DNA from 4 places in the Vibrio toranzoniae genome. Region 1 is predicted to be linked to each of the others. Evidence: predicted binding sites of a transcription regulator. Region 1 holds the regulator's gene; each other region holds the start of a gene.
The links. The regulator PurR, encoded in region 1, represses purine synthesis genes. The targets are predictions, from matches to a motif close to TNANGNAAACGTTTNCNTNA.
Positions count from the first base shown of each region.

Region 2: the regulator PurR is predicted to act here: its motif matches at 2,780-2,799, upstream of pyrD (quinone-dependent dihydroorotate dehydrogenase).
Region 3: the regulator PurR is predicted to act here: its motif matches at 4,748-4,767, upstream of purM (phosphoribosylformylglycinamidine cyclo-ligase).
Region 4: the regulator PurR is predicted to act here: its motif matches at 3,738-3,757, upstream of glyA (serine hydroxymethyltransferase).

Region 1 covers NZ_AP025514.1:1,108,996-1,116,687, forward strand. Annotated here, with positions in the region: gene glgA (glycogen synthase GlgA) at 1-998, shown strand, start outside; gene OCU50_RS04940 (alpha/beta fold hydrolase) at 1,283-2,080, shown strand; gene OCU50_RS04945 (putative signal transducing protein) at 2,207-2,524, opposite strand; gene OCU50_RS04950 (TVP38/TMEM64 family protein) at 2,536-3,216, opposite strand; gene OCU50_RS04955 (TfoX/Sxy family DNA transformation protein) at 3,352-3,942, opposite strand; cyclic di-GMP riboswitch class I at 4,070-4,155, opposite strand; gene purR (HTH-type transcriptional repressor PurR) at 4,326-5,330, opposite strand; gene torD (molecular chaperone TorD) at 5,647-6,294, opposite strand; gene torR (two-component system response regulator TorR) at 6,550-7,263, shown strand; gene elyC (envelope biogenesis factor ElyC) at 7,422-7,692, opposite strand, start outside.
Region 2 covers NZ_AP025514.1:1,450,768-1,458,459, forward strand. Annotated here, with positions in the region: gene OCU50_RS06285 (NAD-glutamate dehydrogenase) at 1-2,592, shown strand, start outside; gene pyrD (quinone-dependent dihydroorotate dehydrogenase) at 2,927-3,937, shown strand; gene OCU50_RS06295 (cell division protein ZapC) at 4,145-4,693, shown strand; gene rlmKL (bifunctional 23S rRNA (guanine(2069)-N(7))-methyltransferase RlmK/23S rRNA (guanine(2445)-N(2))-methyltransferase RlmL) at 5,200-7,320, shown strand; gene OCU50_RS06305 (glutaredoxin family protein) at 7,389-7,607, shown strand; gene OCU50_RS06310 (ABC transporter ATP-binding protein) at 7,585-7,692, shown strand, end outside.
Region 3 covers NZ_AP025514.1:790,549-798,240, reverse strand. Annotated here, with positions in the region: gene wrbA (NAD(P)H:quinone oxidoreductase) at 1-568, shown strand, start outside; gene OCU50_RS03550 (DUF2069 domain-containing protein) at 565-1,002, shown strand; gene OCU50_RS03545 (DUF2066 domain-containing protein) at 1,112-2,377, opposite strand; gene OCU50_RS03540 (uracil-xanthine permease family protein) at 2,656-3,894, shown strand; gene upp (uracil phosphoribosyltransferase) at 4,035-4,661, opposite strand; gene purM (phosphoribosylformylglycinamidine cyclo-ligase) at 4,831-5,871, shown strand; gene purN (phosphoribosylglycinamide formyltransferase) at 6,023-6,679, shown strand; gene OCU50_RS03520 (class II glutamine amidotransferase) at 6,796-7,641, opposite strand.
Region 4 covers NZ_AP025514.1:736,356-744,047, forward strand. Annotated here, with positions in the region: gene treC (alpha,alpha-phosphotrehalase) at 1-65, shown strand, start outside; gene OCU50_RS03260 (hypothetical protein) at 210-1,118, opposite strand; gene OCU50_RS03265 (winged helix-turn-helix domain-containing protein) at 1,264-2,772, opposite strand; gene OCU50_RS03270 (YitT family protein) at 2,863-3,465, opposite strand; gene glyA (serine hydroxymethyltransferase) at 3,813-5,063, shown strand; gene OCU50_RS03280 (hypothetical protein) at 5,397-5,723, opposite strand; gene OCU50_RS03285 (DUF4250 domain-containing protein) at 5,955-6,146, opposite strand; gene OCU50_RS03290 (YaeP family protein) at 6,148-6,351, opposite strand; gene OCU50_RS03295 (tellurite resistance TerB family protein) at 6,516-7,211, opposite strand; gene OCU50_RS03300 (proline--tRNA ligase) at 7,402-7,692, opposite strand, start outside.

The DNA of each region.
Region 1 (7,692 bases):
GTTATCACCAGCACGAATTTTTCGAAAACACTCGCAGTGTTATATCAATTCACAACGCGGTGTTCAAAGGCGTTTTTTCTTACGAAGAGTTGCAATGCCTGCCTGAAATGCACAGCTATAGCGTACCTGAAGCTGCAGTAAGTGATACTCACGTTACCATGCTAAAAGCGGGTGTTTTGTGTGCAGACAAAGTGAATGCAGTAAGCCCAACCTATGCAGAAGAGCTCAAAACTGAGCTTGGCAGTCATGGTATGGCAGCAGAGTTCCAACACAGAGCTTCGGACTTGTTCGGTATTTTGAATGGCTGTGATTATGGTGCTTGGAATCCTGAAACGGATGATTTTTTGCCTCGCAAATACAAAGCGACCAAGCACAGCATGGTTCGTGGTAAATCGGCGTGTAAGCAAAAATTGCAACAAAATGTTGGTTTGCCAGCTATCGACTGCGCTGTGTATGGCATGGTTTGTCGTCTGACCCATCAAAAAGGCGTGCATTATTTATTGCCCATCATCGAGCAGTTTTTGAAGAACGAGCTTCAGATCGTGATTGTAGGAACAGGCGATCCAGTGTTGGCGAGTCAGTTGAAAGAGCTATCCGCACTTCACTCAGATAAGTTCTCGTTCGTAGAAGCGTACAATAATGAACTTGCGCACTTAGTTGAAGCGGGCTCTGATTTCTTCTTGATGCCTTCCGAATTCGAGCCTTGTGGTTTAAACCAGATTTACAGCATGGCTTACGGGACTTTACCGATAGTCCGTTCTGTGGGTGGTTTAAAAGACAGCGTGAATGATTACGACCAAGCCCCTGAGTTAGCTACAGGGTTTGCTTTTGAGGAGCCAACACCGCAGGCGTTACTGGCAGTCTTACATCGTTCATTGCTGCTTTATGCGCAAAATCCATCTGAAATTAAGCGCGTTCAGCTTTATGCGATGCAACAAGATTTTAATTGGGAAGTGGCGGCTAAAGAATATCTTGCCATGTACCATTCGGCATTTTAACTTTTTGATTCAGCTTTAAAATTAGCTGGCGGACAACAACAGTTCTTAATAAAAGAAGGCGCTCTGGTGGTAGAGTGCCTTTTTGTTTTCTGATCAGATCACATCACGTTTACGAAGACCAAGCTTGCAAACTCATTTTAGTCAGGTAGAAAAGGTGGGGTAGGTATTCACATGACTAATGATAGGTTTGACACTATTATCACTTAAAGTTCTTGATAGCGTGATATCCTAGTCATCGCCTCGTGAAGAGGCATAGCTCCATTCCAATAATTAAAGCGATAGGTATGTCTGAGAGTTTACTATTTCATAAAACATTTACTCACCCTACGAGCGATGAGTGGGTTGTATTTGTGCATGGCGCTGGAGGCAGCTCCTCCATTTGGTTCAAGCAGATCAAAGCGTATAAACAGCATTTCAACTTGCTGCTCATTGACTTGAGAGGGCATGGTAAATCAGACAATATACTTAAAGGGCTGATTTCGAATCGTTATACCTTCAAATCAGTGACGCTTGATATTCTCAAAGTGTTAGACCATCTTAAAATCCGTTCTGCACATTTTGTTGGCATGTCTTTAGGCACGATCATAGTACGTAACGTTGCGGAGTTAGCTGCAGGGCGTGTGCGTTCAATGGTATTAGGTGGCGCTGTCACTAAGCTAAACACGCGTTCTCAAGTTTTAATCAAATTAGGTAACTTAAGTAAACACATTATTCCTTATATGTGGTTATACAGTCTTTTTGCGTATGTAGTAATGCCACAAAAAAGCCAAAAAGAGTCCCGTCATCTGTTTATCCGAGAAGCAAAGAAACTGTGCCAAAAAGAGTTTAAACGTTGGTTCATCTTAACCGCAGATGTTAATCCCCTAATGAAGTATTTCAAAGATAGAGAGTTACCCATTCCTACTCTCTATTTAATGGGAGAGCGTGATTACATGTTCATTAAGCCAGTAAAGGAAATGGTGCAAGCACATGAGTCGAGTGAACTGGTTGAAATAGCTAACTGCGGTCACGTATGCAATGTAGAAAACCCTGAAGCATTCAATCAACATTCTATCGAGTTTATCCAAAAGCAAATTCAATAATTCTCTAGGTTTATTCTCAGGGTAGATGATTAGATAGAATTGAAATAAAAACGGGAAGCTAGATTAGCTTCCCGTTTTTATTTTGAGGAGGTATCAAACCGAGCCTCTTGTCACAGTCTTGGCGTATTACTCAGGTGAGGCTGCGCCACACTGCCAACAAGAGCCAAATTGTGCTTCGTTGACTTCGTGACACTCACTACATCGCCACTCTTCATAGATGATCGAATCTTGCTGCTTTTGGTAATCATTTACAATAGTGAGAGCTTTGTTGGCCAGTTCTGGTTCATACAGCCAAACGTACGGGTCAGTATCTTCTGTAAATGGGAGTTCCCCTTTTAAACCAAACAACCCCTCACCACGGACCTCACATGCAATATTCTCACTTTCTAGCAATCCACATATGATGTGGGCTTCTGTCGGATTCGATGCAACAAAGATTTTCATGACATAGAACCTTAATCAGTTATCGGTGTTGAGCGAAATTTACCCATTAGCCATTTAGCAAAAATTGGGAACACCCCGAGCAAAGCAAATGACAACAATACTGAAGGGGAAATGATACCTGAAAGTGAGTCAATCTCCGCAAGTTGAGTTCCGGCGTTCAAGAAAACCGCCGTGCCTGGTAGCATGCCTATTTGGCTTGTAATGTAGTAACGACTGACCGACATTGGCGTTAGGCCCATCAATAGGTTGATAAGGAAAAATGGGAATACAGGAATCAGACGCAGGGAAAATAAGTAGAATGCTCCGTCTTTTTCGACCCCCTTGTTAATCGTCGTTAATTTTCCGCCAAACTTAGTTTGGACCCAGTCTCGTAATAAATAGCGACTACTTAAAAAGGCAAGCGTGGCGCCAATTGCACTTGCGAAAGATACCAGCAGCAAGCTATTCCAGAAACCAAATAGAGCAGCTCCGAGCAGGGTGACAACAGCGGCACCAGGAATTGAGAAAGCAGTAATCATTACATACGCAATAAAATAGATAGCGGCAGCTGAAATAAAGTTGCTGTCAATGTAGTCATTTAAAACAGCTTGTTGGGTCTTAGCATTTTCAAGCGTTAAGTACTGGCCGAAATTGATGCCTAACAAGACAATTGTTACGACCAACACAATACCCAATATCATTTTCTTACTCATTGATACTTCCTCTAAATTTTCAATGCATACCGATAGTATAGATAGACAGGCAAAGCATAGATTAACTTTCAGCAGATATAAAAAAAGCCGCAAGAAATGCGGCTTAGTTGTATCGATAGGTTTAAGCTAACAGCGTTAGTTAACACGATTTATAAGTTCTTCACGACGTTGCTGTGGAATTACGGACCAATGTGTACCATTAATTGCTCCTTCTAACGCCCAAAGTAGTTCAATACTGACAGAGGATGTATGTGATTCTTTAATAGCGTTAAACGCGTTTACAGAGCCAGATTCATATAAACGTTCTACGGAATCAATACCTGCTTTTTTCAACATACGTTCAGTCGCGAGTCGAAGATTCGGAAGATCTTTGAGTCGGGTCGGCTTAGCAGAAGACTGTTCAGCTTTTTCTTCTTTAGCAAAACCCAGAGACGTGGTTGCAAGCTGCAAAATTTGCTCTTGGTCTTGCCATAAGCCTTCAGGTAAAGCGAAATATTTAGTAACGACAGGGAAGCCACGCTTTTTGTAGACGTATGGTTGAAACCCTTGTTGTTCGAATTGCTTTGTTGTGCATTTGTCTGCTCGTATGTGCAGTTGGTCATTAACAACCAGAGCAAACATTGTGTCATCAGCAAAAAGACCGAATCCACCAAACATTGAGCGTGATTTTATTTTTCCTAGGGGCTCAAATAACTTCATTGAGTCCTTTAGTATCGGTTTATCCATGTTATTTATCTCGGTGTATTTGAACTACGCCACCAAATAAGCAGGTCCGAGAGATTAGCAAAATGTTGCAATAAAATTGTCAATAGGCCGTAAATTACTAAATGATTAGTAGTTACTGCATTTTGCCATCGGTAACCCCGCTACCATACCAACGAGTGGTTTAGGCCGGAAGCTTTGCGTCCCACTTTTTCAAGAGGTTTGCCCTGTGCGTGACTGATTGAATAGAATAAAGTTTTTGTTGAATGAGGCTCACACTTGTTATTTCAAAATGTGATATTGCTTCAATTAATGATCTTTGTGTTGTGCATCTAGGTTCACTTTGGTTGCTGATAAAAAAAGCGCACCTAAAGGTGCGCTTGATGAAATTAAACTCATTTTATCAATTAATTTAACGTTTTAACTGTACATCGCTCTACGATTTCAGGGTGCATTTCGAAGACACGTTTTTCATGATCTTTGTCTTTTATACGTTCTAATAAAATTTCGAAAGCATTTTTACCAACACGACGTTTCGGCTGGTGCACCGTTGTTAAAGGTGGGGAGAAGTATTCAGCCAGCTCGATGTTGTCGTAACCAATGATCGAAATATCTTCAGGAATACGAATACCTTTCTGTTGCAGGCGACTCATTAGACCTAGTGCCATCGTGTCATTAAAGCAGAATACAGCAGTCGGGCGATCTTCCATCTCAACGATTTGCTCTGCAGCAAGAACTGCCGTATCGCACTCGAAGTTGCCTTCGATGATCATGTTGTTATCGGTAGAAATCTTAGCTTCGTTGAGTGCGCGCTTGTAACCGGCAATGCGTTCAACACAGGCTGCTTTGTCTAAGTGGCCACTTAAACAGGCAATTTTAGAGTGACCGCGTTCAATCAGGTACTTGGTTGCTAGGTAGCCACCTTCTTCAGAGTTATCAATGATCTTATCAGCTTGAGAGCTCTCTGGGCCCCAGTCCATAATAACTTTAGGGATGTCAGCGTGACGGTCTAACATCACTCTTAGTTCTTCAGTTAGGTCTGAACACATAACTAAGATGCCATCTACACGTTTCTCTGCCAGCATTCGAATGTAGTCACGTTGCTTCTCATAGATACCACCTGTGTTACACAGGATCAAAGTGTAACCTTGACGGTAGCAGTAGCTCTCAACACCATCGATAACTTCAGAGAAGAATAGGTTGGTTGATTGAGTAACAAGCATGCCGATAGTGCGCGTTGTATTACACTTCAAGCTACGAGCAACAGCACTTGGTGCATAGTTCAGTTCGTCTACAGCTTTGTTTACTTTTTCTTGAGTCGCTTCTGCAACAAAACGTGTTTTGTTGATTACGTGAGAAACGGTGGTTGTCGATACGCCGGCTAAGCGAGCGACATCTTTTATCGTGGCCATGGTTTTATCCTATTAGAAGCTACTTTCCCAAAGTACGGAATAAAGTAGCCGTTAAGCTACCTAACTAAGAGCTGTAATTTGTAGGGCTCTTTGGGTACTAACGTGCTAAAAAACAAAAAACCGCTATTGAGCGGCTTGTCTTAACACCGAAATGCTCTGAACTTAAATAAGCATAGCATTTCGTGAATGTTTCATATTTTATCGTTTGCGGTCACAATTTTAGACTGACTAGAAGTTACTCGCAATAAAATTCACCCTGAAATCCGGGTGAATTGTCACATTCTATTGAATTTATTTACCTAGTCATGCAATAAGTTTAGTCACCAGCTAGATATTGAGCGTCTAAATTACAGAAGGCGAGTAACAGAGATGAGACTGAAGCGTAGAAACCGAATTCGTCAACGTCATGACATTTCACGTTGAACTTGGGTACCCAAGTAAGGAGTTGTTGCTCGATAAACTGTTGTTGAACAGAAAATGATTTTTCTAGCTCTTCTTCAAGCTCAGTTTCGTTAGAGCGAATGATCAAGTTACCAAGGAAATCGAGTTCGATAGCAATGTGGTCCGCTGGCTCTTTCAGGTCTTGGTTAACCACTAAGTTGTGTTTAGCCATGATCTCTTCCATCTCTTTTGCTGGTTTATCGTTCAATAGTCCAGTTTCGCCGATGTACATAGAAGCGTACGGAAGAGCGCCATGTTTATCTGTTTTTAAGAAAAGATCACAAAAGTCAGCAGACAGTTCCAGTTGCGCGTCTTCACGTGTTTGCAGACGGTTTAGTGCGTCAACTAAGTTATTAATCGCAGGTTCTAGTGTTTTATTTTCGCCTAAGCCAGTCAAGAAAGAACGAATCTCAACAGAGTGGTAGTGATCGAGTTCTTCTTGAGTGAGTTCTTTGGCGAATAAGCTTGATAACCACCAGTAGATTTCTGCTCTTTGTTCGTTGAACGCTTTTGTATCTTTCATTTGATTGATCCTAATATCGTCTTTCGTATACCCGGGGTATTCAGTCTAACTAACCGTGATATTTGCTCAGCGCAAAGCTACTCGTTAGTGGTAATGCCCATATTGAATTGTTATGGACGATAAATAGCAAGGTTTAAGATTGTCTTGTATCAAAAAAAATCCATGTTTATGGCTTTTATCTTCTGCACCACTAGAATTGTTACTAGTTATGAATAGAATAGTCATTGAAACTATTAAATAAGAAAAGTGGTGTAGATGAGCTATCACGTATTAGTCGTAGAAGATGATGTGGTAACCCGCAGTAAATTGGTTGGATACTTCCAGAACGAAGGTTACACAGTGAGCGAAGCAGAAAGTGGCGCTCAAATGAGAAGCGTGTTAGAAGAAAACAACGTGGACCTCATTATGCTGGACATCAACTTGCCAGGCGAAGATGGATTGATGCTAACTCGCGAATTACGCAGTCAATCAGACATTGGAATTATTTTAGTTACTGGACGCACGGATAGCATCGACAAAATCGTAGGCCTAGAAATGGGGGCAGACGATTATGTTACTAAACCTTTCGAACTTCGCGAGTTATTGGTTCGAGTTAAAAACTTACTTTGGCGTATTGCTGCTGCTCGTAAAATAGCGGTCGCTATGGTAGAAGAAACAGAAAATGAATCTGTGGTTCGTTTTGGTGAGTGGACGTTTGATATTCCTCGTCGCGCACTAAGCCAAAACGGTGATCCAGTTAAACTGACTAAAGCGGAATATGAGTTGCTAGTAGCGCTCTCTTCCCACCCTAACCAAGTGTTAAGCCGTGAACGTATTCTTAATATGATCAGTCATCGAGTGGACGCGCCTAATGACCGTACTATCGACGTACTAATCCGTCGTATGCGTGCCAAAATGGAGTTCGACCCTAAGAATCCACAGATTTTTGTGACGGTTCACGGTGAAGGTTATATGTTCGCTGGTGACTAATACCCTTTGGGAAATTATCATTAGTAACGATATTTGAAGGAAAAAAGCCGAGACATCATTTGATGTCTCGGCTTTTTATTACTTAACGGTTATTGCCAGCGAGCTAAGAACCTACAAATTTCTTTGCTGCTCTATCTGCTCAATAGGCTGAGCTGAGCTTATTGTGCTGCAGAAACTTCACTGTCTTCCTCAGCTAAGCTAGAAGCTTCAGGAACAACAACCGGTTCTTCTGAAATGTCCCTACTGGTGTCTAGCCAGTCACGTAGGCTTTGCCAAACCAATCCCATAGTCTCGTGCCAGTAACGCTCGGTTTGCTCAAGGTAGAGCGCCTTAGGCATATACTTATTCCAAGGCTCAACAATCCCTTCTTGTGCAAGGTAGTTTGTGGGTGCAGGTAATGGATCCATACCTGCAGCATTGAACTCATTC
Region 2 (7,692 bases), 340 kb from region 1:
GCGACACTTCGTACTAACTATTACCAGTTAGACGAAAACAAACAGTTTAAACCTTGGTTGGCTCTGAAAATGAGACCAAGCGAGATTCCAGATATTCCAGCTCCTGTCCCTGCATTCGAGATTTTTGTCTATGCTCCTGATATAGAAGGTGTGCATTTACGCGCAGGTAAAGTCGCTCGTGGTGGTTTGCGTTGGTCAGATCGTCAAGAAGATTTCCGTACTGAAATTCTAGGCCTAGTTAAAGCACAGCAAGTTAAGAACACGGTAATTGTCCCAGTGGGTGCTAAAGGTGGTTTCGTTTGTAAACGCCAGCACACAATGTCTAGCCGTGATGAAATCTTCGCTGAAGGTCAACGTTGTTACAAACGTTTCATTCGTGCATTACTGGATGTATCTGACAACATCATCGAAGGCGAGGTTATCCCGCCTAAGAGCGTGATTCGTCACGATGAAGATGACCCTTACTTGGTTGTTGCTGCCGATAAAGGTACCGCGACATTCTCAGATATCGCCAACTCAGTAGCTGGAGAGTACAACTTTTGGCTGGGTGATGCATTTGCATCTGGTGGCTCAAACGGTTACGACCATAAAGCAATGGGCATCACGGCTAAAGGTGGCTGGGAATCGGTTAAGCGTCACTTCCGTGAAATGGGTATCAACTGCCAAACGACAGATTTCACTGCAATTGGTGTGGGTGATATGGCGGGCGACGTGTTTGGTAACGGTATGCTGCTATCTAAGCACATTCGCCTGCAAGCTGCGTTTAACCACATGCACATCTTCATTGACCCGAATCCAGATTCAGCATCCAGTTGGGTAGAGCGTGATCGTCTGTTTAATCTGCCTCGTTCAAGCTGGGAAGATTACAATAAGGACCTGATTTCTCAAGGTGGTGGCATCTTCTCTCGTCGCGCGAAATCTATCCCTTTAACGCCTGAAATTCAGAAAATGCTGGGCACCAAAAAAGCTTCAATGGCGCCAAATGATTTGATCAAAGCGATCTTGTCTATGAAAGTGGATCTACTTTGGAATGGCGGTATTGGTACTTATGTTAAGTCTTCAAACGAGACTCATACCGATGTAGGTGACCGTGCAAATGACATGCTTCGCATTGATGGCCGCGACCTAAAAGCTAAAGTTGTTGGCGAAGGTGGTAACTTAGGTATGACTCAGCTGGGTCGTATTGAATATGCGCTAACAGGTGGCCGAGTTAATACTGACTTTGTTGATAATGTTGGTGGCGTAGACTGTTCGGATAACGAAGTGAACATTAAAATCTTCTTGAACGGGTTAGTGTCTAATGGTGATCTCACCGTTAAACAACGTAACCAAGTTCTAGAGTCGATGGAAAATGAAGTAGGCGAAATCGTACTCGATGATGCCTACTGCCAAGCTGAATCTATTTCGGTTACTGAGCATCAAGGTGTTGGCTTAGTGAAAGAACAAATCCGCTTCATCCACACAATGGAAAAAGCAGGGTACTTGGATCGTGGTTTGGAATACATTCCTGACGATGAAACTTTGCTAGAGCGTGAGAAGCAAGGCCAAGCGCTAACAAGGCCAGAGCTATCAGTGCTGATTGCTTACGGTAAAATGGTACTGAAAGAAGATCTTGTGAATGATGATATTGCAAATGATGAGTTCCATGCTCAGCAACTGATGCAATACTTCCCAACTGAGTTACGCCGTAACTATCATCAACACATGGATAACCATCCGTTACGTGCTGAGATCATTGCTACTGCACTTGCAAACCAAATGGTTAACGAGATGGGCTGTAACTTCGTGACTCGTTTGCAAGAAGAGACAGGCGCAAATATTGTTGAAATTGCAAATGCTTACGCGGCATCTCGTGAGATTTACGGTCTAGGCAAAGTTCTGAAAAGCATTCGTGAGTTGGATAACATCTCAAGTTCTGAAGCTCAATATGAGTTGCTTTATCATGTGCGTCGCACGTTGCGTCGTCTAGCGCGTTGGTTGCTAAGAAACCGTAATGGTAAACAATCAGTGAATGCATTGATTGAACTTTACCAAGGGGATGTGGCTGCTATTACTGAGAAACTGGATGAAAACCTAGTGGCGTCAGAAGTAGAAGAGCACCAGGCAATGGCTCAGGTGTGGATTGATCAGGGAGTAACTGCAGAACTGGCCAATTCGGTGGCTCGTTTGTCTAGCTTGTATTCAGCACTGGATATATCAACAGTGGCTCGAGAAACGGGTAAAACAGTACAACAAGCGTCTAAGCTTTACTTCAACCTTGGTGACCGTTTGTCTCTGCACTGGTTCTTGAAACAAATCAATGGCCAAGCAGTGGACAACAACTGGCAAGCGCTGGCACGTGCGGCATTCAGAGAAGATCTGGACTGGCAGCAACGTCAGCTAACTGGCCAAGTGCTTAATTGCGGTTGTGGTGCCGACCTTGATGTGATTAAAGCGTTGGATGATTGGATGGAAAGTAACTCTGTTTCTCTACATCGTTGGGAAAGTATCTTGAACGAATTCAAAGTCGGTTCGGTTCATGAGTTTGCTAAGTTCTCAGTAGCGTTGCGAGAGTTGATGCTATTGAACTTAAACTGCATGTCGACAGACTAGCGATTAGATAAAAACGAAAAGAAACAAGGGCAGGCCAATAGGTCTGCCTTTTTCGTTTAGCTGGATAATGAATGACGCTCCAATTACTTCGTCGAGTCACTTATGCTTGGTCAAGTTAGCTTCTAATTGGCCGAGTTGACTGATGCTCGTTACATGAATAATAGTCAACTGGATCATTTGTTGGGGGATACGATAACGTTTGCTTAATAGTAAGCCTCTTTCTTTAGCTAACTCGATTATCTTACCTTTACAGGCAGTAATAGATTGAATAGTTGGGTAAATAAGTAAATAATATCGCCCCGTTTACACGGCGCTTTTTTCTATCGGAGGCACAATGCTTTACCGTCTAGCCAGAACTGGCTTTTTCCAACTTGATGCCGAAAAGGCACATGATCTTGCAATTCAAAATTTCAAACGCTTCACCGGTACACCTATTGATCTTTTGTATCGCCAACAATTACCTCACCGACCTGTAGAGTGCATGGGTCTTACTTTTAAAAACCCAGTTGGCCTTGCTGCCGGCCTAGACAAAAACGGCGAATGTATTGATGCATTTGGCGCAATGGGTTTTGGTTTCGTGGAAGTAGGGACTGTTACTCCTCGTCCACAAGCAGGTAATGACAAACCACGTTTGTTCCGTCTTGTTGAAGCCGAAGGTATTATCAACCGCATGGGCTTTAACAACCTTGGTGTCGATAACTTGATTGAGAACGTTAAGAAGTCAAACTACGACGGCATTTTAGGTATCAACATCGGTAAGAACAAAGACACACCAATTGAGAAGGGTGCGGAGGATTACCTGATCTGTATGGAGAAGGTATATCAATACGCAGGTTACATTGCGGTAAATATCTCTTCACCAAATACTCCAGGACTTCGTTCATTACAATATGGTGAAGCTCTTGATGATTTATTGTCTGAATTGAAAACCAAGCAATCTGAATTAGAAGCGAAGCATGGTAAATATGTCCCGCTTGCTCTTAAGATCGCTCCAGATCTAAGTGATGACGAAATCAGCCAGATTTGCGAATCATTGATCAAAAATAAGATCGATGGTGTGATCGCAACCAACACAACATTAGATCGCAGTATTGTTGATGGCATGAAGCATTGCGACGAAGCGGGTGGCCTAAGCGGACGTCCAGTTCAATCTCGCAGTACTGAAGTGGTTCGTAAACTCCACGAAGAGTTGGGTGACCAACTGCCGATCATTGGGGTAGGTGGCGTTGACTCTTATGTTGCTGCAAAAGAGAAAATGATGGCTGGCGCTAAGCTTGTACAAGTTTACTCTGGTTTCATTTACAAAGGTCCAGGCCTTGTAGGCGACATCGTCAAAAATTTATAATCTTCAAAAAGCTTTTATCCTTATAAAAGCGACAATCTGGCATCGTCTTGTTAAAAGAGACACTGTAACTCACTGAGTTGTAGAGAAAAGCGATAAGAAAGAGGAATTCATTTCCTCTTTTTTTTTGCCTATTGCTCAGTAAAATTACTGTAATTGAAGGTAATTTTGCGTTTTACCTAACGGAATGGTTCAACAGTGTGAGACGAAATGATGCTTAAACCTAGCGATACATGGAATTGGTATTATGATGATCAGCAATGTTCATTAATGCTAAACCTCGGAGAGGATATGGTTTTTAAAACGAATCTGGTCCGCAACAAGCTGGTGGACTGCGCGTTTAAAGATAATGAATTCACTGTTGATGATGCATCTGCATACCAAACCTTCAAAGAACAAATTTCTGGCTTAGATCTATCTGAGCCTCGTCAAGCTGAACTGGCACTCTATTGTGTGGCAGCAAAGCGCTTCCATAAGCCTGTACAGCCTAAGAGTTGGTTTTTCGACTCACAAGGCACTGGCCATGAATATCCTCAAGAAGGGGATATTGTACAAATGAATAACGAGCATAGCTTAGGGTATTTCATTGTATTGGAAGTGGGAGAGTGTGCGAGCCTATGTGCATTTGTCGACCTAGAAGAGTTCCTGCTGACGCCTTCAAAAGGGCTGCGCTTTGGAGACTCAATCAAAGTAATGCACGATAGAATGGTAGACGCGAATACTATCCTGCATAAAACACACATAGCGATGGTAGGTTAGCTTCTAATCTAGTATGTCATTTAACGTTCCTCACTAGACAAAACTCACAGAAACCTTCCTCATAATCGGCTTAATAGCCGATTTTTTTGTGCCTAAAAAATCTCATCTTGATAAATACATCACCTCCCAATCATATAAATAGTGAACTTATGGCTATTTTTTCACCTTAATTTCTGCCTATTTCCACTACTAGAAGTGGAAATTGCCTGCCTTTATTCCTTGTTTTAAGTCTTTTGTAACTCAATTTCATCCATAAATCCTTTCTGGTATATACCAATTTTAAGGTGAATATAAATTCACGCCACTACTTTGGTTAATAGATGGTCAGAAATGGAGTTGGTTTGATAGGTCTTGTGTCCTCAGGGGGGGTGGGTAAGCGATCGCTTCAACACTGTGCATTTGCTAGCCAGTTAGTTGAAAGATTCAATGAAAATCCGAGTTTAGTGTGATGCTCTAGTAGCAAATTCAGGTATAATCGAGCTAATTTTTATCAATAAAAGAACACTATGAATCAATATCTAGCGGTTACCTCAAACGGCCTTGAGAATTTATTAGTTGAAGAACTAACCCAACTAGGGATTACAAACGCAAAACCTGTTCAAGCAGGTGTTAAATTCAAAGCGACCAATGAGCAAATTTATCGTTGTTGTTTATGGAGCCGTCTGGCTTCTCGATTTGTACGTGTCCTTTCTGAATTCACTTGTATGGACGACATGGATTTGTACCTATCAACCACTGCGGTTAACTGGGTAAATCAATTCCACAGCTCTAAGCGTTTTGTTGTTGACTTCAATGGTACGAACAACGAAATCCGTAATAGCCAATACGGTGCGATGAAAGTAAAAGATGCCGTTGTTGATTGCTTCGAGAAGAAGTCTTTGCCACGTCCTTCAATCAGCAAAGAGAACCCAGACGTTCGTATTCACGTTCGTCTACACCGCGATAAAGCGATTCTTGGTGTTGATATGGTAGGTAGCGGTCTTCACCAACGTGGTTACCGTCCTGAATCAGGTCGAGCACCATTGCGTGAAACTCTTGCTGCCGCGATTCTTCTTCGTAGTGGTTGGGATGCAACGAAACCTTTCCTTGACCCTATGTGTGGTTCAGGCACGTTAGTGATTGAAGCGGCGATGATGGCTGCAAACATGGCTCCAGGTGTTAAACGTCAGAAGTGGTGTTTTGAATCACTAGAAGATTTTAAACCAGAGCTATGGGCTGAAGTGAAAGCTGAAGCGAATGTTCAAGGCCGTCGTGGTGTTAAGAAAGTGGAATGTAAGTTCTATGGCTACGACAATGATGAACGCATGATCAAAACAGCGCGCGACAATGCTCGTCGTGCCGGTGTTGAAGAGTTGATTGAATTCGAAGTAGGTGATGCAGCAAAACTTAAACGCCCTACAGAATTTACCGATGGTGTGATTGTTTCTAACCCGCCTTACGGTGAACGTCTGGGTACCGAGCCGGGTCTTATTGCTCTTTACACAGCATTCGGCGCGCAGCTTAAAGCGGAATTTGGCGGTTGTAACGCGTCTATCTTCTCTAGTTCAGACGAACTACTTAGCTGCTTACGCATGCGTGCAGACAAACAGTTCAAATTGAACAACGGTGCGTTACCGTGTCACCAAAAGAATTACTCAATCTCAGATCGTCCGATGTCAGAGCGTCCGACAGGCGAGCAAGAACAATTGATTGCGCCTGATTTTGCGAACCGTCTTAAAAAGAATATCGGTAAAATAGGCAAGTGGGCTAAGAAAGAGCAATTAGATTGTTACCGTATCTATGATGCGGATTTACCAGAATACAATGTAGCGATTGACGTATATCCAGGTCACCTAGTGATTCAAGAATACGCAGCTCCTAAAGACGTACCAGAAGATAAAGCAAAACGTCGTCTAACCGATATCATCCGTGCAGCTATTCAAGTGACTGGCGTTGAAGCGAACAACGTTGTGCTTAAAGTGCGTCAGAAACAGAAAGGTCGTTCTCAATATCAAAAAATGGCTCAAGACTCATCGAACCTAGAAGTGAATGAATACGGCGTTAAGTTGATTGTTAATCTTCACGATTACCTAGATACGGGCTTATTCCTAGATCATAAGATCACTCGTCGTCGTATTGGTGAGATGGCCGCAGGTAAAGATTTCCTAAACTTGTTTGCTTACACAGGTAGTGCATCTGTTCATGCTGCTGTGGGCGGCGCACGTTCTACAACAACAGTAGATATGTCTAATACCTATCTACAGTGGGCAAAACAGAACATGGAGCTTAACGGACGTGTTGGTCGTCAACATCAGTTCGTTCAAGCTGACTGTCTACAATGGCTGGCTAAAGAGCAGGGTTCTTACGATCTGATCTTTATTGATCCACCAACATTCTCGAACTCAAAGCGTATGGATCAATCTTTTGATGTTCAGCGTGATCACATTCAGTTGATGGAAAACCTTAAACGTCTTCTTCGTGAAGAAGGCACGATAGTGTTCTCTAACAACAAACGTCACTTTAAAATGGACGTGGAAGCTCTAGAGGAGTTAGGTCTTAAAGCTCAGAATATTTCAGCTAAAACACTTCCATTGGACTTCTCTCGCAATAAGCACATTCATAACTGCTGGTTGATTACACACAAGTAATCAAAGAGATTGTATAAGGATATAGAGTGCTGACTCTCTACAGTACAGAAGGGTGCCATCTATGTGAGATGGCATTCCAACTCACGGAACAGTTAAACATTAGCCATCACGTCAATGTTGTCGACATAGCATTTGATGATGAGCTATTTTCCCGTTACGGGGTCACTATTCCGGTACTCAAATTTGAAAGCTCTGATTGTACTCAAAGCTCAGAGCTTAACTGGCCATTTGGCTTGTTAGAACTTAATGATTGGTTAAAAAAGAATGGCATTACTTACAATTCATAACGGGCAATTAGCGTTTGGCGATCACCCGTTATTAGATCGTGCGGATTTTGCGTTGCAAGAAAACGAACGTGTGTGTTTAGTAGGG
Region 3 (7,692 bases), 320 kb from region 1:
CTACAGTCGCCACGGCAACACACAAGCTCTAGCCAGGCAGATTGCGCGAGGGGTTGAATCTATCCCGAGCTGCGAAGCCATGTTAAGAACGGTGAACGATGTGTACACGGTAGAAGAGCAGGCTGATTCGCGTTATCAACCAACCGATCCTATCGCAACGTTGCAAGAACTCCGTTCTTGTAATGGTTTAGCGCTAGGTAGTCCAGTTTGGTTTGGTAATATGGCCGGGCCTATGAAGCACTTTTGGGATAGCACCACATCATTATGGGTCAATGGTGACCTTATCGATAAGCCTGCCTGTGTGTTTACTTCGTCTTCGTCACTGCATGGCGGTCAAGAAACCACACAGCAAAGTATGATGTTGCCACTGCTTCACCATGGTATGCTGGTGGTGGGAATCCCCTACTCTGAACCTGCGCTGCATAACACTCAAACCGGTGGCACACCTTACGGTGCAAGCAGTACAGGAGAAGCGCCATCGTTAAGCAAAGAAGAGATTGAACTGGCTCAAAACCTAGGCAAGCGCTTAGCGCGCATCGCCATCAACCAGAAGGGAATTTCTCAATGATGTATATGGCTGAGAGGGCTATGTCTCCCAAGACAAAGTTATTCCGCTACCTTGCTTTAGCTGGCAACTTATTACTATTAGGTTGGGTTGTGGCGTGGCAGGTGACACTGTCCCCGCATCCACACCTGAGTAACACCACACTTGCGATTGCTTGGGCGGTACCGCTATTGCTGCCATTACCGGGCATTCTAGCAGGTAAACCTTACACGCATGCTTGGGCGAACTTCGTCCTGATGCTCTACTTCCTGCACGCATTAACCATCTTGTATATAGACGGTGGTGAACGCTTGCTAGCGGCTGTAGAGCTGCTTCTGACGACATTAGGCTTTGCGGGTAATATCTTATTTACTCGTTTTCGTGCCAAAGAGTTGGGCATCAAGCTGAAGCGCCTTTCTGAAGTAGAAAAGAAAGAGAAAGCGAAATTCGAGCAGTAATATTGATTCGTTATTCTTGAACTGACGTTAGATAAACAAAAAGCCCTGCAGGATCGCTCTTGCAGGGCTTTTTTAATGTTTCGATTTAATCAGTGATGTCAGTAGACAATTACGAACGAACCCATTCGTAGACCAAGCTTGGCTTAGCGTGCACTGGAGCCGTGATGATGAGTGCTTCTTCACCAGATTCGTCTAGCGTCGCATCAGTCGTGCTTGTTAGCTCAGCATCCGTAGAAAGCTCGCTGCCTTTAATCACTTGAACGCTTGAGTCAATCTCACTTCCCTCGCCTTCAGTATCAACAGCGCTTGCTGAATCATCACCTACAGACATAGCGTTGTCTTGCGTTTCAAATTCAGGGCTAACTTCAGGTTCAATGTAAGACTCTTCAACTTTTGCAACCTGTCGAATGCTTTCCACTTCTTGCTCAAACTCTTGTTGAGTTGATAGTAAGTGTATTTGGAAAGTGACTTCATTGCTTTGAATTTTCAGAATATCTAGGCTTGCTACTGAGTTTAGACGCTTAAGCGCATTCTCCAATTGGAAAAAATCCTGGGCGTTATTCAGGCTAATAAACTGCGTTAGGATAGACTCTGAAGATTCACTTGCTACGGTAACGGCACTTTTACCTGCATAGTAATTACTAATTTGATCAACCAGCTTCTTAGAACCCGTAGCACTGTTACCCGATATCGAACCAGTCACAGGTGAAGCTGGTGCACTCGACAACTGGCTTGGCTTTTGATCATATAAAGTCCAACGTAATCCAGAAGATTGAGCCTTCACAACAAGTACAGCATCAACAGAGTAACGTTGACTCGCTTTACTGATCGGCGTAACAAAATTTCCCCATAGATCAGAGATCTCAATGCCCGTGATATCGTCAAAATCGCCAACAGGTAGCGTCAGGGGTAATCCACGTTCTTTGGCGTTTATTTGTAAGCCCGCGGCTAACTGCGAATTAGTATGCTCCCATACTATATTCTTGTCGTAGTTATCTTCTTCTATCAACCAAACTAGGATGTCTGAACGAGTATCAGGCCAATATGGCAATTGCGCTTGAGTTAATAATGAGCGGATTTGAGCAGCATTAAAACGCATGCGTAATGTTGATTGACCATTACTTTCACCAAAACTCATTTGAGACATGTACTGCGCACTCTTACGCATCGCCTTTTGAATAGTCTCATTCGAAGCGACATCGGTTTGGCCAGTCGCACGTATCAATACCTGCTCCATGCCAGTATTTCTTGCCACTTGCTCTGACTGTTTACCTCTAGCGTCAATCGCAACCTCAACACTAAAGATATCTACTTGAGTTAAGGCATAGCTCGGAGAGGCTAATAATGCCATGAACAACAATGCTATGTAGCGCATACTGATCCTAATATTCAAATCTTGTGCCTTGATGATAAGCAACTATGGATTGAGGGGCAAGGTCGATAACCCCCACTGTGTTTAATAACCATAAAATATCACCTAACCATGATAAATCGTTTACTTGTAAACTGAATTTCTTCTTATTTTGATAGCAACAAACATCACTAAGATAAATAAATTTGATCTATCTAGTGTAGCAATCGTTTGCCAAGTGATAGAATCCTGCGAATTTTATTTTTCGACTTTCATATAACGACCATTTTTAAGGATTTAACATGAAAAATGCTTTGCAAGGTGCGCAAATGCTGTTTGTAGCTTTTGGTGCACTTGTATTAGTGCCGCTACTGACAGGGCTTGATCCTAACGTTGCACTCTTTGGCGCGGGTATCGGTACCCTTATATTCCAACTTATTACACGCCGTTCAGTGCCAATCTTCTTAGCGTCTTCTTTCGCCTTCATCGCACCTATCATGTTCGGAATTCAGACTTGGGGTGTAGGAGCAACCATGGGTGGCCTTATGGCGGCAGGAGTTGTGTATGTATTAATGGGCGCATTGATAAAAGTACGAGGCGTTGCCTTCATTCATAAACTGCTTCCACCCGTCGTGGTTGGCCCTGTCATCATGGTTATCGGTTTAGGTCTTGCGCCTGTTGCAGTAAACATGGCGCTAGGTAAAACAGGCGACGGTGCAGTTCAGCTTATCGATGCAGATGCTGCATTGTGGATTTCATCTATTTCATTGTTAGTGACGATTGTCATCAGTGTGTTTTCAAAAGGCTTCCTTAAACTGCTGCCTATCTTCGGCGGTATTGTTGCGGGTTATATCACCAGCCTGATATATGGTGCAGTAGACTTCACCCCCGTGGCTCAAGCATCTTGGTTAGCACTACCAAACTTCACAACACCTGAGTTCAACATCAACGCTATCTTCTTTATGGTATTTGTCGCCATTGCACCGGCCGTTGAACACGTTGGCGACATGCTTGCTATCTCTAACGTAACTGGCAAAGACTACCTTAAAAAACCAGGTTTACACCGCACCATCACTGGCGACGGTGTCGCTACGATTGCGGCTTCTATGCTGGGCGCGCCACCAAATACAACGTACAGTGAAGTAACAGGTGCGGTAATGCTAACGAAAGCATTTAACCCAGTGATCATGACTTGGGCTGCCGTTACGGCCATTGTTTTAGCCTTGGTTGGTAAGCTAGGCGCACTACTTCAAACGATTCCAGTTCCAGTGATGGGCGGCATCATGATTCTGCTGTTTGGTTCAATCGCAACAGTTGGGCTCAATACTCTCATCAAGAACAATGTAGACCTGCATAAATCACGTAACCTTGTGATTGTGGGTATTACTTTAGTCTTTGGTATTGGCGGCATGGCCTTTGGTATCGGTGACTTCAGCCTACAAGGCGTAAGCTTGTGTGGCATCGTGGCAATTCTACTGAACCTAGTCCTTCCTGAAGAGCTAGGCGACAACACTGTGGTAGACAAAGCTCAAATCGATTAAGCAATCGGTAAAGCTAGATTCAAAAGAATCGCAAGCCAACGAGATCAAAAAGGGAGAGCACCGAATGCTCTCCCTTTTTATTAATACGGCTAATTCAGCGAGTTAAGAAACGGTTTAGAGTGACTTAAGCTGAAACCGAATTACTTAGTACCGAAGATCTTATCACCAGCATCGCCAAGACCTGGAACGATGTAACCCTTGTCGTTGAGCTTCTCATCAATTGCAGCCGTGTAAAGCTCTACGTCTGGGTGCGCTTTTTCTAGAGCGGCAATACCTTCAGGAGCCGCTACAAGTACAAGAATCTTAAAGTGCTTACAACCTTTCTCTTTCATTAAGTCAATCGTTGCGATCATAGAACCACCTGTTGCAAGCATTGGGTCTACCACAAGAGCAATGCGCTCCTCGATATTAGATGCAAGCTTGTTGAAGTATGGTACTGGTTCAAGTGTTTCTTCGTCACGGTAAACACCAACAACGCTGATACGGGCACTTGGAATGTGCTCTAGAACGCCGTCCATCATGCCTAGACCAGCACGTAGGATTGGCACTACTGTTACTTTTTTACCTTTAACTTGGTCAACTTCAACTGGACCGTTCCAACCATTAATAGTTACACGCTCAGTCTCAAAGTCTGATGTCGCTTCGTATGTTAGAAGGCTACCCACTTCTGTCGCTAGCTCACGAAAACGCTTAGTGCTAATCTCACCTTCACGCATCAGGCCAATTTTATGTTTTACTAGCGGGTGTTTCACTTCAACAACTTTCATTTCCAACTCCGGCAATATTTAAACAAACCTGTAGATTGTACACGAACTTTGTGGTTATTTCAGAATCTTTATTCTAATAAAAAAAACCGCGCAAACGTTTGCTCTTCATAAACAAGCCCTGTTAGAATAACGCCGTTTTCACATCCAACTTAAGTTCGAGGACTATCCCGTGAGTGGTAATACTTCTTCTCTAAGCTACAAAGACGCAGGCGTTGATATCGACGCAGGTAATGCACTAGTAGACCGTATTAAAGGTGCCGTTAAACGCACTCGTCGCCCTGAAGTAATGGGCGGTATTGGTGGCTTTGGCGCCCTATGTGAACTTCCAACGAAATACAAAGAGCCGGTACTTGTTTCAGGTACTGATGGTGTTGGTACTAAACTTCGCCTTGCTTTGGATCTGAAAAAACACGACACCATTGGTATCGACCTAGTGGCAATGTGTGTGAACGACCTAATCGTTCAAGGTGGTGAGCCGCTATTCTTCCTAGACTACTACGCAACAGGTAAGCTCGATGTAGACACAGCAGCAGACGTTGTTTCTGGTATCGCTGAAGGTTGTGTTCAAGCTGGTTGTGCACTAATCGGCGGTGAAACGGCTGAAATGCCAGGCATGTATGAGGGCGACGACTACGACGTAGCGGGCTTCTGTGTTGGTGTTGTAGAAAAAGCAGACATCATTGATGGCACTAAAGTAGCAGCAGGCGACGCACTTATCGCTGTTGGATCAAGTGGTCCACACTCAAACGGCTACTCTTTGATTCGTAAAGTTCTAGAAGTTTCTGGTGCTGATAAGAATGAAGAACTAGAAGGTCGCACTATCGGTGAACACCTACTCGAACCCACTAAGATTTACATCAAATCAGCGCTTAAGATGATTGCTGAGCATGACATTCATGCTATCTCGCACATCACAGGTGGTGGTTTCTGGGAGAACATCCCACGCGTACTTCCTGAAGGTACTAAAGCCGTCATTGATGGTAAGAGCTGGGAATGGCCTGCTATCTTCAGTTGGCTACAAGAGAAAGGTAACGTGGAGACATTCGAAATGTACCGCACTTTCAACTGTGGTGTTGGCCTAGTTGTTGCTCTACCTAAAGCTCAAGCAGACGCTGCTGTTGAACTACTGAAAGCTGAAGGCGAAAACGCCTGGGTTATCGGTGAGATCGCAAACGCAGAAGCGGGTGAAGAGCAAGTTGAAATCAAATAAGTGATACGCTCACTTACTTAGTTAATCAATGAGGACCTAATGGTCCTCATTTTGCTATTTAGCCCGCAGAAAGCCTTAGTTTATGTAGGTAAATTGTAAATACTTTTAGTTAATCAATTGCATTTTCCAGTCTATGAAGAACAGCCATTCTATGAATAACAGTCACCCTCAGAAAAACATCGTCGTTTTAGTCTCAGGAAGCGGAAGTAACTTGCAAGCCATTTTGGATGCCTGTAATAACCATACGATTGACGCCTCCGTTAAGGCCGTTTTCTCAAATAAAACGGATGCTTTTGGTCTAGAGCGAGCAAAATCAGCGGGTGTTGACGCTCACTCGGTGAATCCAAAAGAATTTAACTCCCGGGAAGAATTTGATCATGAACTGATGATTAAGATCGATGCTTACCAGCCAGATTTAATCGTACTCGCTGGCTACATGCGTATCCTAAGTTCAGAGTTTGTTCGTCACTATGCTGGGAAGATGGTCAACATCCACCCTTCTCTGTTACCTAAATACCCGGGCTTACACACCCACCAGCGTGCTATTGACGCCCAAGACAAAGAACACGGTACCAGCGTTCACTTTGTTACTGAGGAACTTGATGGTGGCCCGGTGATCTTACAAGCTAAGGTTCCAGTATTTGAAGATGATGATGCTGACATGTTAGCTAGCCGTGTGCTTACTCAAGAACACAACATTTACCCTATGGCCTGTAAGTGGTTCATCGAAGATCGTTTATCAATGGTAAACGGACAAGCAGTCTTAGACGGCAACGTGTTGGGCAAGCACGGTTACGCAGAAGAGTAATTCATCAGACGACTCTCACAAGTCAATAACTAAGAAACAAAAAGGCCGCTTACTGACTTATGAGTAAAGTAAACGGCCTTTCTTTTGTGCGGATCAAATAACGCTATTCGCGACGATTAGCTCAATGGTTCAGTTGGCGCTTGGCTCGCGACCTTTTTCGGCGCATAAGCAACATCTTCCAGCACGTGATGATTGTTGCTGATCAGTTCACCAAAATGAAACAATGCGTACTCGCCCGGCTTCATTCTAAACCACTCTTCGTTATCCGTAAGAGGTTGAGTTGCGACGACAGTCACCACATCATTCGGCGTGGTCTCTTCTTGGAAATTAATTTCAACGTCTTCATCAATTAAGCTCGCTTTACCAAAAGGTGCACGTCTTGTTATCCAATACAAATGGTTGGTACAGTAAGTCATGACGTACTCGCCATCACTTAACAGCATATTGAAAACGCCTTTCTCTCGTAACTTCTCACAGCACTCAGCAAAGAAGCGGAACATGCCTTCCATGTCTTGAGGCGGCTCAGGGAAACGCTCTTCAAGTTGTTTGAGTAGCCAACAGAAAGAGAGTTCACTGTCCGTTTCACCGACGGGTCTAAAACGCCCACTCACCAGATCATCATAATCCGTTAATTGACCATTATGAGCAAAGGTCCAGTATCGCCCCCAAAGCTCACGGGTAAAAGGGTGAGTGTTTTCTAAATTGACACCACCACGATTGGCCTGACGGATATGACTGACAACAGCTTGGCTTTTAATTGGGTAGTTTTGAACCAACTCAGCGATTTTAGATTCACAGCTCGGGGTAGGATCTTTAAATGTACGAAAACCCTTTCCTTCATAGAAAGTAATACCCCAGCCATCACGGTGTGGGCCAGTATTGCCTCCACGTTGCATTAGACCAGTAAAGCTAAAACAAATATCTGTTGGTACATTCGCGCTCATACCGAGCAATTCACACATGGTCTAATCTACTCCCTATTAAAACCAGCGAAGCCTATGCTAGGCTCCAAT
Region 4 (7,692 bases), 370 kb from region 1:
CAGCAGTATTACATCATCAAGTCTTACGCCCTTACGAGACTCGTATTCTCTTGATTGAAGGTTAACCTTGTTTCATTTTAAGAAGCCTGATTCTTATTCCCCTTAAAGGATTGGGCTTTTACAAAGGCTTTGGAGAGCTCCCCAAAGCCTTTTTTATTGTTTGTAGCTAGTCAGCAGTTACGCTCAGGTTCAGTGAATCTAAGTCAGGGCTAGCTAATCGAAGTCAGTACCGCTGCTGATTCTTCGATCGTTGATTGCTCCACTGACATCAATTCAATCTGTTCAATTAGGCCAATCGTTGGATTGAACCAGCGTTCAGACGATGTCCCAAACTCTGCTGAATCCATACCTACACAGCCAATGTAGTAAGTGTTTTTTTCCGTAAGATTCGCAGCTTCGATCGATTTACCCGAAACAGTGAAGCTTTTACGAACACCAGTCTCATTAATGTCTTGCTGCCAAGTGACTTGGCATGAGGCGTTAGATGGTAAGTTTTCAACCCACTGGTGATCCTCAAAGTCACTCAACATATTCGCGACAGCTTCGCCATCTAACGTCATTTGTAATGAAACGGTTTCCTTACTGATATCAATGATTGGGTTACTCTCTTTTACGTCAGCACCTTTTAAACGGAAAAGAGGGCTGCTGTACATAACGGTTGTGATGTATTGGCTACCAATAAAATAGGCATTAGTGATTTCGTGTAGACCGCGGTCAGGGCCTGCAAAATAAATGCTGCCGTCTTCTTCTGTACCTTCAACATTCGTCATGATGTCTTCAGAAACATAAAATTCGGTGATGCCGTAGTTGATTAGGTCATTGATAACTTGAACTTCTGCTTCATTGCCGGTCTCTTCTTCTAACCCTGCAATGATGAGTTCACCGCTTAAAGGAGTGAAGTTCATTGTCATCACGCCTTCAGTCTGACCATCTTTGGTAAATGAGTAGCCCAATGTTGTTTCTGGTTTAGGGGCAAATACAGAGCTCGCAATTGGGTAATCCACCTGATTGCTTGGACCTTTATTACCATCTGTTGAACCAGAAGAAGAGCCACCTCCGCCGCCACAGCCATAAAGAGCAAAGAGAGAAGTCGCAAGCAGCGTCATGGATTTTTTCATGTTGAGCATTCCTAATATAGTTGGCCGAGAGCGACCTGATGTTTTTAGGAATGCTATTGGTGAGAGAGTTAACAGGGCAAAAAATGAAGATACATAAGATCTTAATTTATATTTAAGCTATTGTTTTTAAGTGTTTTATATTTCTTTATTCGGAGGGTTGATGACCGACATTCGTGCAGTAGTTAAGCATCAGGTTTTCCCACTGCTTAATGATAAGTGGCTCTTTGATGCTCAATTTTAGGTTTTTCCAAGGCTGGAGACAGGTCGATTTCGACTCAGGTTTGGATAAGCGAGCAAACAACTCTTCTGAAGGAACCACTCGCAATAACGCGACTAAGGATTCCATGTAGTTGAGGCGAAACTTATCCATGTCCCCTTGCTTATAAGCAATATGGGAAATCATCATATAGACCAGTGCGTTCTCAATGGTCGAATTGCCCGCCGTGTTGGTTAGAAATTCCTTCGCGGTTTGTAGGTCTCTTAACTTGAAGTGAATAATCCCAAGCCAGAGTTTTAGCTCGTCGGGAATCAACTTAAAACGCGTTTGTACCAGGCTAGTGAAACTAATAAGGCGTTGGTGGTCAGTCTCAAACAGTGCCAGTTGTCGAGCAAGCAAGGTTGAAGTCATCACGTTGAGTGGCACGCTATCAAGTTTCAGCGTTTGCCCGTTTAGCAAGCGGCTCAGCTCTTTATCACTGACAGACCACTCAGGTGATAGTGGAGCAGGTAAAGCGAAGTAGTTCGTTAGCTCTCTATTTATTTCCATCAAGTCTTCACTGAGGTTATCTATCTCTATTGAGTAGACACCGCGGAAAGCAAGTTTCCCTGAACTTGGATAAATAAGGCTGACTTTAGCCGCAAGGCGTGTATCGACTTCCTGATCTTTCAATTGAATATTGAGCAGGTAGTCACTGGTGCGCATGTTTTTGGCACCCGGAAAGAAGGGCGTGCTGTCTATTGGGTCTACGAAGTAACTTGGTGCGTCTTGATTCGCTAAATCGGTATAAGCGTATTCAATTTGTTGTTGAAGCAGCAGCGCTTTAACGGCTTTGCGATGCGCTCTCGCATTGTCTCCAATGGCATCGATACGGTTCAGTAATAGCTCTACCTTAGGAATCAGTCTTTGTGTACGTTCAAGCTCAGAGGCTTGGTTTGAAGAGTGCCAAAGCATATAACCTAAAGCCGCGGTGCTTATCAGCAGCACAGTAGAGAGTGACAGTAACAAAATATTAAACGGTGATGTCTTTTTACTTGGCTGAGGTTGCTCGGTTACCTCAAGAGGTTGGGGCTGTGCATTGGCCAAGCTCACAGAGCTAGGATTAAGGAAGTACCCTTTGCGTGGGTAGGTGACCAAGATCTTAGTCGCATCACTTTCTGGTAGGTACTTCTGCAGTACTGAGCGCAGTGTGCTGATCCTGTTAGTAAGCACATTCTTCGAGATGAAGTTACTTTGCCAAACCGACTCGATGATCTGCTCAGCTGCGAGCGGCTCACCCACGCTAGTCAGAAACAGTTCGAGTAATTCAATAGAACGAGGTTCTAGATCGATGACCTGCTCGTTGCAACTTAAGACACGTGTCGCTGGATTGAATTCTAAACCTTCGATAGAGATCGAGGTTTGAGTGTCTTTGGCACTAGAGAGGTAATCTTGCATAAAAAAAGAGAGGGTAGCTTATAAAAGCTAAATACTAGCTGTTTTCGTTATGAAAAACAGCTAGTAATTCATTGATTGGATAACTTGGAATTAAGACGCGTAGTTGACCGAATAACGAGTAGGCTTGTGGTTCATCGCTAATACGATGTTCAATACCGCTGTACCCAACACAGAAACCGCAATCACCCAAGGCGATACGAAGAAGAATGATGCAAACAGAATACACGCATCAATAGCCATTTGGGTTTTGCCCACTGAGATACCGTAGCGATCTTGAATGAACAAGCATAAGACGTTGAAGCCACCCAAGCTTGAGCGATGACGGAATAAGATCAGCATACCTAAGCCCATCAACAGGCCGCCTGCAACAGCGCAGTAAATCTCATTATGAACGTCTAACGAGATCACCAAGTATAAATGATCGGCAAACACAGACACTAAAGCGCCAGAAATGGCACTGCTTATCGCAAAGTGACGGCCAAATCGTTTCCATGCCAATAAGTAGAATGGGCAGTTGGCAATAAAGTACAAAATACCAAAGGTTACTGGTGTAAATTGACTCAAAAGAAGTGCCAAGCCTGTCGTGCCACCAGTAAGCAGGTTTGCTGACTGTAAAAAGAAGACGCCTAATGCGACTAAAAACGTACCAGTGAGGATCGCTACCCAATCTTCTTTACGTGAGTGTTTTTCCATCGTTTTTATAATTACCTAACCAATAAAGGCGTGCATAGTAGAGAAAAACCTTAGCTTTCGGTAGCTAGAGGGGGAAAATTAAGGTAAACCTATGTAATCTTCGTTTTACAGGGTGTAAAGCGTAAAATTGACAGTAAGTACCATCTTTGGTTGGATAAGCTTTATAACCATGATGAGCCTTAATTGTGATTATGAAAAAACCGCATGATAAAATTGCAATTAGATCTTTATGACCTAAATCAAATTATGTAGAATGCGTCACATCAAAACGGTGACGGAAACGTTTGCTTTCGGTCGTTGTGTGGTTTTTTTGAAACTTTCAGTACAATCTGAGTCAGGAGATACAGATGCTTAAGCGTGACATGAACATTGCTGATTACGATGCGGATCTATTCGCAGCTATCCAAGAAGAAACTCTTCGTCAGGAAGAGCACATCGAACTTATCGCTTCAGAAAACTACACAAGCCCACGTGTAATGGAAGCTCAAGGTTCTCAACTTACAAACAAATACGCTGAAGGTTACCCTGGTAAGCGTTACTACGGTGGTTGTGAGTACGTAGATAAAGTTGAAACTTTAGCAATTGAACGTGCATGTGAACTATTTGGTGCGCAATACGCGAACGTACAGCCTCACTCAGGTTCTCAAGCAAACAACGCTGTGTACATGGCACTACTAAATGCTGGCGATACCGTTCTTGGTATGAGCCTAGCGCACGGTGGCCACCTGACTCACGGTTCTCCAGTAAACTTCTCTGGTAAGCTTTACAACATTATCCCTTACGGTATCGATGAAGCGGGCCAAATCGATTACGAAGAGATGGAAGCGTTAGCTATCGAGCACAAACCTAAGATGATCATCGGCGGTTTCTCAGCTTACTCTCAAGTTTGTGATTGGAAGCGCATGCGTGAAATCGCTGACAAAGTAGGTGCTTACTTCTTCGTCGATATGGCTCACGTTGCGGGTCTAATCGCGGCAGGTGTCTACCCGAACCCAGTTCCACACGCGCACGTTGTTACAACAACCACACACAAAACGCTTGCTGGCCCTCGTGGTGGTCTTATCCTTTCTAACGAAGGCGAAGATCTTTACAAGAAGCTGAACTCAGCAGTATTCCCAGGCGGCCAAGGTGGCCCTCTAATGCACGTTATCGCGGGTAAAGCAGTCGCGTTCAAAGAAGCTCTAGAGCCAGAGTTCAAAGAATACCAAGCACGCGTTGTTGCTAACGCAAAAGCAATGGTTGCTGAATTCTTAGCACGTGGTTACAACATCGTTTCAGGTTCTACAGAGAACCACCTGTTCCTAGTTGACCTAATCGACAAAAACATCACAGGTAAAGAAGCCGATGCAGCACTAGGTGCAGCGAACATCACTGTGAACAAGAACTCGGTACCAAACGATCCACGTAGCCCGTTCGTTACTTCAGGTATCCGTATCGGTTCTCCTTCTATAACTCGTCGTGGTTTCTCAGAAGCAGACGCGAAAGAGCTAGCAGGTTGGATGTGTGACATCCTAGATAACATGGGTGATGAGTCTGTTATCGAAGCAACGAAAGCAAAAGTACTAAATATCTGTAAGCGTCTACCGGTTTACGCTTAATTTTTTCTGCGTAGAGTGAACGAATTTCTGTGTCGCACATACTCATTTGCTAGCGCAAACTCCGTGTGAGCTCCTTGAACTTTGCTCATCTACTTTGAAAAATACTTTTAAAGGGGCTCATTGAGTCCCTTTTTTGTTTTAGGGAAAGGTGTTGAAGACTCCGCACCTTTTCCTTGAACTAAAGCTATTAGATTGAAATACGATTTGAAGGGCTCCTTGTTAGGAGCCTTTGTTGTATTTGGTGATTTGAGTAGCTGAAAATATAGAAAAGCGGGTACTAAAAAGGGCTAATGCTTGCACATTAACCCTTTGTTCTCTCTCTTTGAGTTGGTTCTACTTTTTGATGCTAAGTAGCGTACCTGATTTACATCTAAATGAGTAATAGCTGCGGCTTTCATTGAATTTTCCCAAGCCTTCGCCATCACAGTAGTCGATGTTAATATCACGCATTACTTCTAGTGTGTCTTCGCTGTTTAGGGCGAATTTAGAACCATCAGAACAGACGATACGAATTCGCTCATCATGGCTTACTGAGTAAATATCGACTTCGGTATTACACAGCTCAAAAGAGGCTTCACGAAAGTTGTCTTGCTGTGTATTTGAAGCGCAACCTGCAGTCAGTGTTGCAGCGAAAACTGCCAAAAGTCCGAGTCTTTTCATTGTTAATCCTTCGCTATCATCAGATTGGATGATGAGTTTTATATGCTATTTGAGGTAGCCTATACAACAATACGCTTCGGTTCAAGGAGCGTTCGTTGACTCTAAGATATAAAAGTATAGATGTAGACAGATAATTTATAACGGGTTTGTTGCATGTTTACTTATTACGTATCACCAACAAAAAAGACCAACACAGAGGTTGGTCTTTTAATAGGAAGCTCGTTTAAATCATTATCGAAACTGTTTGGCTTCTGGAAGATACTCAAAACCAGCAGATGCGAGCTTAGCGATCAATGCAGCTTTGTCAATTTCGTAGAAGTTAACTACTCGATCCAAATTACCGCCGAAGTCATCGCGAAGCTTCATATTGACGATGCTCATCAACATTACTGGATCCATCTTTTCAAAGTTAGCGAGATTCATACTAGTCCTCGAAATCTGAAATCAGTAGGTTCGCGGCGGCAAATGCTGCACGTTCACGAGCTTCTTTAGCAAGGGATTCATCGGCAGCAAGGTCGTTCAATGTTTTTACTGCGCAGGTGATCGCTTTAGGGATATAGCCTTGGTCGCCACTGCCAATTTGAGAATACAGTTCACGCACTAAATCACAACAATCGTATACTTTCATTTTTATACCTAACCAAATGATAACTGATATCAATATACACATAGAGATAAGCAAAAACAAAGTGGATCTGCTCAAGAGCAGAGTTAGTTTGTCTTTGCTCAATATATCACTTAGTTAGCCTGCGGCTTAGGCTTCTCTTTACTGATTCGTTTGGTATTTACCGATTAGCCAGAGACTTGTTGTTCAAGTTGATAGGTGACTTCATCAGCAAGGTTTAGTTGTTTCGCGAGCTCTTTCAGGTACGCCTTTTCCATGAAATTCTGTTCGTCGGCCACAATCAAAGAGGCTAAGTAGATCTCGCTCGCTTGCTGAGGTGAAGTGGCTAGTTGCGCAATCTCACTTGGGTCGAGTGGCTTGTGCAGTTCTTCAGAGACCAACTTAGTCAGTTGATAATCAGCGCCCATGTTTTCTACTGCTTGTTCTATCTTAGCCATCTCTTCTTCATCAACATGACCATCAGCTTTAGACGCGGCTATCATCGATCGTAGAATCAGAACACTGTGATTAGCATCATTTTCATCAAACTGAGCCTGATCGACATCTGGTGCTTGACCTTGTTTAGACTGGTAGTCGTTGTAGACTTTATAAGCGAGAGCCCCAAGAGCTGCTGCGCCACCAATGCCGGCTGCTCTCTTACCCATTTTCTTGGTCTTTTTAGAGCCCATTAACGTCCCTAACAGTCCACCACCAACAGCGCCTGCACCGAAAGCGCCAAGTGTGTTCTTGTTGATACCCTTGTCATTGCTGCTACTGCCTTGAGAGAGGCTGCTTAAACCCGAAGACCCTTGGGCAAGCTTCTGAGTACCTTGTTTAACGAGATCTGACTTAAGTGCTTGGTTAAGTAAGCTTTTGATATCCATCGATACCTCCAATGGTGAGCATGTCCAAAAAGTTGATAACACCAATATACGGATTTGAATATGAACAGGGGATTAACTTACGTTATTAACTCTACTGATAAATAGAAGGGAGTTTGCAGGGAAATGACAGGTACAAAAAAGGCCACCGAATGGCAGCCTTTCAATGTTTATCTAGTCAGTAATCGGATGACTAAGCTAGTTGAGCTTTAAGGTGCTCGATCACCGTGTCCATTGCGATAGCTTCTTTATCACCAGTACGACGGTTTTTGTATTCGAAGTTGCCTTCGTCCATGCTGCGATCGCCGATAACGATAGTGTGAGGAATACCCACTAGCTCGATATCTTTAAACATTACACCAGGGCGCTCTTTACGGTCATCAAATAGTACTTCGATACCCATAGCGGTTAATTCAGCGTATAGCTTCTCAGCTGCTTCTTTAACGCGCTCAGATTTGTGCATGTTCATTGGTACGATAGCAAC